Linked DNA regions of Azospirillum sp. TSH100. The protein of the gene in region 1 interacts with the protein of each later gene in a pairwise test. Links are inferred from orthologs where the notes say so. Each region holds a gene or a part of one and is shown on either strand. Other genes may lie near its edges. The genes, in order: E6C72_RS12575 and E6C72_RS10710.

Region 1 (3,124 bases):
GCGGCAGGACGCCGAACGGTTGCGGGCCGAATAGGCCAGCAGCACCGGAGCCTCATAGCCCGGGACCAGACGCTTGTAGCTGTTGGTCGACGGGTTGGTGAAGGCGTTCAGCGCCTTGGCGTGCTTGATGATGCCGCCGATGTAGTACAGCGCCAGCTCCGACAGGTCGGCATACTGGTTGCCGGCGAACAGCGGCTGGCCGTCCTTCCAGATCGACTGGTGGCAGTGCATGCCCGAACCGTTGTCGCCGAAGACCGGCTTCGGCATGAAGGTCGCGGTCTTGCCATAGGCGTGGGCGACGTTGTGCACCACGTACTTGTAGTACTGCATGTTGTCGCCGGTGCGGACCAGCGTGTCGAACTTGATGCCCAGCTCGTGCTGGGCGGCAGCCACCTCGTGGTGGTGCTTCTCGACCGGAACGCCCATCTCGGCCAGGACGCTCAGCATCTCGGCGCGCAGGTCGTTGCAGCTGTCGACCGGAGCGACCGGGAAATAGCCGCCCTTGGTGCCCGGGCGGTGGCCCAGGTTGCCGTCCTCATAATCCTTGCCCGACGAGTAGGAACCCTCGTCCGAGGCGAACTCGTAGGACACCTTGTTCATGTCGACGGAGTACTTGACGTCGTCGAACACGAAGAACTCGGCTTCCGGGCCGAAGAAGACGGTGTCGCCGATGCCGGCCGAAGCGGTGTACTTCTCGGCGGCCTTGGCGATGCCGCGCGGGCAGCGGGCATAGGCGCCGCCGGTACCCGGATCGTACACGTCGCAGAGGATGTTCAGCGTCGGCTGGGCGGCGAACGGATCCATGACGGCCGTCGTCGGGTCCAGCTTCAGGATCATGTCCGACTCTTCGATGCCCTTCCAGCCGGCGATCGAGGAACCGTCGAACATGATGCCGTCTTCGAACACGTCCTCGTCGATGGTCGAGACGTGCTGGGCCGTGTGGTGCAGCTTGCCGCGCGGGTCGGTGAAGCGCAGGTCCACGTACTTGACGTCGTGTTCCTTGATCAGGTCGAAGACCTTGCTGATGTCGGACATGTCTCTTTTTCCACGCTTTAAGAGGGTTGGATCCCGCTGCGTCAAGCCGCTGCCCAAGCCCCGAAGGGGCTCTGGCGGCGGAGTGCGGCGCTCGCGGCGGACGTTATCTCACGCCTTTCTTCCCCGCACAACGCGCCAACCCAAAAAGTCGCACGTTCGCCATAGGCGGCCTTCGGCCGTTCGGCGAGGGGTGCGGCCGGGGCCGGCGTGAGGGGGAGGGGAAATCGGCGCATGTTGGCGGGTGCTGGTCGGAAGCGATCCGGTCGGACGGTCGGGATGTCGGGCGGTTGCGCGATCAGATCGCGTCGGCACCCTTCTCCCCGGTGCGGATGCGGACGACTTCCTCCACGGGCGTGACGAAGATCTTGCCGTCGCCGATGCGGCCGGTGTGCGCGGCCTGCTGGATCGCCTCGATCGCCCGTTCCACCAGGGAGTCTTCCATCACCACCTCGATCTTCACCTTCGGCAGGAAGTCCACGACGTATTCCGCGCCGCGGTAAAGCTCCGTGTGGCCCTTCTGGCGGCCGAAGCCCTTGGCTTCGGTGACGGTGATCCCCTTGATCCCGACTTCGTGAAGGGCTTCCTTCACCTCGTCGAGCTTGAACGGCTTGATGATGGCTTCGATCTTCTTCATGGGTCTCTCGTGTACGAGGTGCCAACGCCGGCAGGCACCGTCCACGGCACTGCCGACAGCGACGACGGTAAGCATGGAACGTGCCACATTCGGCCAATCCGGTCCGGCGGCATCGACGCTGGTCATAAGACGGTCGGATGCCGTCCGATGGGGCAGGGTGCTGCCGAAGGATTCAGCGGAGTGAACAATATTTGTGCAACTGGCGCAAGCGCTCCGCGGTGGCGCGCGTTTGAAAGCCCCATCAGCCGGGCGAAAGGGGTGCTGCTCCGCTCCGAAAGAAGTTTTTTCGCTTTTCGTGAAAAAGGCGCTTGACCGGGCAGTCGTGGTGGAGCATAACGCGGCTCCCGACGGCGGAAACGCTGACGGCGGCGGTGGTAGCTCAGTTGGTAGAGCTCTCGGTTGTGGTCCGAGCGGTCGTGGGTTCGAGTCCCATCCATCGCCCCATCCTATTATTCGCGTCCAGCGAAAATTTTGTTTGATAAACGCCCGCACGGCTTAAACGCCGTTTCGCGGGCGTTTATGCTTGTCCGTATGAGTTTCCAGGGTGAGGACATCGCCTACGGGTAGAGCGGGCGTGCTGGTCCTCGCCCGCCCGGGAAACGGCAAGGCGGGCCAGGGTCGGCCAGGGCCACGGTCGGGGAGAGTGGGGGATGGATGAGCTTCTGTCCGTCGCGGAGATGTATCGGGCCGACCAGCTGGCCATCGCCGCCGGGGTTCCCGGCCCGGCCCTGATGGAGGCCGCCGGCGCCGCCGTGGTCCGCGCGGTATGCGAACGCTGGGCGCCGCATCCCACCGCCGTGCTCTGCGGGCCCGGCAACAATGGCGGCGACGGTTTCGTCATCGCCCGGCTCCTGCTGGAGGCCGGCTGGCCGGTGCGGCTGGCGCTGCTCGGCACGCGATCCGCGCTGACCGGCGATGCCGCGGTGGCGGCGGAGCGCTGGCCCGGTCCGATCGAGGCGGCCGATCCCTACATCCTGAAGGGCAACCCCCTGGTCATCGACGCGCTGTTCGGCGCCGGCCTGTCCCGGCCGCTCGACGGCCTCGCCCGTGCCATCGTGGAGGCGATGGAGGGGCGCACCGTCGTCGCCGTCGACGTGCCGAGCGGCCTGCACGGCGACAGCGGCCGGGTGCTGGGCGCCGCACCCCAGGCGGCGCTGACCGTCACCTTCTTCCGCCGCAAGCCCGGCCATGTGCTGCTGCCCGGCCGTACCCTGTGCGGCGAGGTGGTGGTCGCCGACATCGGCATTCCCGACCGGGCGCTTGACAGCATCGCGCCGCAGACCGCGGTCAACGAGCCGTCGCTGTGGCGCCACCGTTTTCCGTGGCCGGCGCTGGACGGCCACAAATATGCCCGCGGCCATGCGGTGGTGCTGGGCGGGGCGCGGATGACCGGGGCGGCGCGGCTGGCCTCGGTCGCCGCATTGCGCGCCGGGGCCGGGCTGGTCACCATCGCCT
Region 2 (3,319 bases), 390 kb from region 1 along the record:
CGGACGAGGTTTTCCAGCTCGCGGACGTTGCCGGGCCAGCGGTAGCGCTTCAGCCGGTCCATCGCCGCCTGATCGATGCTCTTGGCCGGAAGCCCCTGGCTGATGCCGAGATTGAGGAAATGGCGGACCAGCAGCGGGATGTCCTCGGTCCGCTCACGCAGCGGCGGCAGGCGGATCGGCACGACGCACAGGCGGCAGAACAGATCCTCGCGGAACAGGCCCTGACGGATCAGGGTACGCAGGTCGCGGTGGGTCGCCGCGATGATGCGCACATCGGTCTTGATCGCAGTGCGCCCGCCGACCGTGGTGTATTCGCCCTCCTGCAACACGCGCAGCAGCCGGGTCTGGGCGTCGAGCGGCATGTCGCCGATCTCGTCCAGGAACAGGGTGCCGCCCTGCGCCTGCTCGAACCGGCCGGTCGACCGGTTGGTCGCACCGGTGAAGGCGCCCTTCTCGTGACCGAACAGCTCGGATTCGATCAGCTCGCGCGGGATGGCCGCCATGTTGATGGCGACGAAGGCGCCGTTGCGCCGCTTGCCGTAATCGTGCAGCGCACGGGCCACCAGTTCCTTGCCGGTACCGCTCTCGCCGGTGATCATCACCGTCAGGTCGGTGCCCATCAGGCGGGCCAGCACCCGGTAGATTTCCTGCATGGCGGGCGAGCGGCCGATCAGCGGCAGCTGTTCCTCGCCCTCCATGTCGCCGCCGGGCATGGTGGCCGGCGGCGTGTTGGTGTTCAGCGCCCGTTCGACGACCGACACCAGTTCCTTCAGGTCGAAGGGCTTGGGCAGATACTCGAAAGCCCCGCGTTCCGCCGCCTTCACCGCGGTGATCAGCGTGTTCTGCGCGCTCATCACGATCACGCGCATTTCCGGCCGCAGCTTCTTGATGCGGGGGATCAGATCCAGGCCGTTCTCATCCGGCATCACCACGTCGGTGATGACCAGATCCCCCTGCCCGTCCGCCACCCAGCGCCACAGCGTCGCGGCGTTGCCGGTGGTGCGCACCTCGTGCCCCAGCCGGGCGAGGGCCTGCGTCAGGACGGTGCGGATGGCGCGATCGTCATCCGCGACGAGAATGGTCGCCGCGCTCATCACCGAGTCCCCCGGCCGCCCTTGGACTGCAAGCCAGCATCAGAAATTTTCGAGTCCCCGGAAAGCTTCGGTTCATCGTATTTCGAATCATCGTACATCGGCAGCGACACCTTGAAGACGGTCCGGCGAGGCTGGCTGTCGAACTCGATGGTTCCGCCATGGTCGCCTATCAGTTTCGCCACCAATGCAAGACCAAGGCCAGTCCCGTTCACTTTGCTGGTCACGAACGGATCGAACAGGTTGGATTGCAGGTCTTCCGGAATACCGTCGCCATTATCCTGAACCGTCACCAGCAGGGGCAGATGCCGACGCGCATCGCCACCGGGCAATGCCATGCGCACACCATGCTGGTAGGAGGTGGTCAGCGTGATCTCGCCGCCTGATTCTGGTGCAGCCTCTGCCGCATTTTTCACCAGATTCAGGAAAACCTGCACAAGTTGGTCGCGATTGCCGTAAACAGGAGGCAGCGACGGGTCGTAACGCTCGACAAAGCGTATTTTTCGGGCAAAGCCGCTCTGGGCGACCTTGCGCACATGTTCCAGCACCGTATGGATGTTCACCGCGGCGCGTTCCAGCGGCCTCTCGTCGGAGAACACCTCCATCCGGTTGACCAGGGCGACGATGCGGTCGGCCTCGTCGCAGATCAGGCGGGTCAGAACCCGGTCCTGGTCGCTGGCGTTCTCCTCCAGCAGTTGAGCGGCGCCGCGGATGCCCGACAGCGGGTTCTTCACCTCATGCGCCAGCATCGCCGCCATGGCGGTCACGGAGCGCGCGGCATGGCGGTGGGTCAGCGAATGATCGATCTTGCGGGCCAGCGACCGCTCATGGATGGTCAGCACCACATGGTCGGGCGGGTCGCCCATGGTCGCCACCTGCACCGTCACATGGTGCGGACCGATCCGGGGGGTGTCGATGACGACGCCGTCCTGGGACACGCGGCGGCTGCCGCGGCGGACCTGCTGAATCAGGCCCATCACCGGGCTGTCCGGCGGGAGCAGGTCGGGCAGCGGCATGCCCTCCATGGCATTGGCCGACAGATCGAAGAACTCCTGTCCCTCCAGATTGACGAAGCGGATATCGCCGTTGCCGTCCACCACCAGCACAGGATCGGGCAGGCTGTTCAGCACCACCAGGGACTCCAGCCTGGGCGACCGCGCCGCTGACGACCGGTTGCGGCCACGCTGACTCTGGGCGGTCCCGGGGCTGGTTGTGGAAACGGGATCCATCAGGCGGCCATCCTTTCGATTGCCGGTTCGTAAAAGGCACGGATGCGGTCACGCACCGCGTTCGGGTCGCCCAACTGGTTGACCTCCTGCCGAAACTCGTTGGAGCCGCGCAGGCCGGTCGAATACCAGGAGACATGCTTGCGGGCGACCTTGATGCCGCCGTCGCTGCCGTAATGGCTCAGCATACTGTCGAAATGCTCCAGCAGCGTGTCCATCTGCTCATGCAGCGGTGGATCGGTCAGTTTCTCGCCGGTGCGCAGGTAATGCATGACCTGCGACGGGAACCAGGGCCGGCCATAACTGCCGCGCCCGATCATCACGCCGTCGGCACCGGATTCGGCGAGCGCGCGGTCCACCGCCTCGAAGCTGGTGACGTCACCGTTGACCACCACCGGGATCGATACCGCCTCCTTCACGGGACGGACGGCAGTCCAGTCGGCGGTGCCGGTGTAGAACTGCATACGGGTGCGGCCATGGACCGTCACCATCCTGATGCCGCATTGCTCCGCGATGCGGGCGAGGTTCGGGGCATTGCGGTTGGTCTCGTCCCAGCCCAGCCGCATCTTCAGCGTCACCGGAATGCTGACGGCCTTCACCACCGCTTCCAGAATTCGGCCGGCCAACGCCTCGTCCCGCATCAGCGACGAACCGGCGTGGCCGTTGACCACCTTCTTGACCGGACAGCCGAAATTGATGTCGACGACGGCAGCGCCACGGTCTTCGTTCAGCTTCGCCGCCTCGGCCATCACCTCGGGTTCGCAGCCGGCGAGCTGGACCGCCATCGGGAACTCTTCCGGCTCGGTCTCCACCATGCGCAGGGTCTGGCGGTTCTCGCGGATCATCGCCTGGCTGGCGATCATCTCCGACACGACGAGGCCGCAGCCCGCGCGCTTCACCAGACGGCGGAACGGCAGGTCGGAGACACCCGACATGGGCGCCAGGATCACCGGTCCGGCGAGCGTGATGGGTCCGATTTGTATGGTCATTCTCACCTGCCCG

The links.
Region 2: the proteins of E6C72_RS12575 (region 1) and E6C72_RS10710 interact in binary tests that used the Escherichia coli proteins (3 or more experiments, as listed by UniProt). The link is inferred for Azospirillum sp. TSH100 from one-to-one orthologs.

The regions. Positions count from the first base shown.
Region 1 is NZ_CP039634.1:2,656,646-2,659,769, reverse strand. What follows is about bases 1-2,804. They hold E6C72_RS12575 (P-II family nitrogen regulator), read right to left. Parts: upstream 1,670-2,804; coding sequence 1,331-1,669; downstream 1-1,330. Other genes in these bases: E6C72_RS12565 (NAD(P)H-hydrate dehydratase), read left to right, coding at 2,320-2,804; glnA (type I glutamate--ammonia ligase), read right to left, coding at 1-1,035. In the rest of the region: more of E6C72_RS12565, read left to right, coding at 2,805-3,124. UniProt on the Escherichia coli protein: P-II indirectly controls the transcription of the glutamine synthetase gene (glnA). P-II prevents NR-II-catalyzed conversion of NR-I to NR-I-phosphate, the transcriptional activator of GlnA. When P-II is uridylylated to P-II-UMP, these events are reversed.
Region 2 is NZ_CP039634.1:2,268,918-2,272,236, forward strand. Bases 208-3,206 are described here. They hold E6C72_RS10710 (nitrogen regulation protein NR(II)), read right to left. Parts: upstream 2,321-3,206; coding sequence 1,094-2,320; downstream 208-1,093. Other genes in these bases: ntrC (nitrogen regulation protein NR(I)), read right to left, coding at 208-1,094; dusB (tRNA dihydrouridine synthase DusB), read right to left, coding at 2,320-3,206. Also shown: more of ntrC, read right to left, coding at 1-207; more of dusB, read right to left, coding at 3,207-3,306.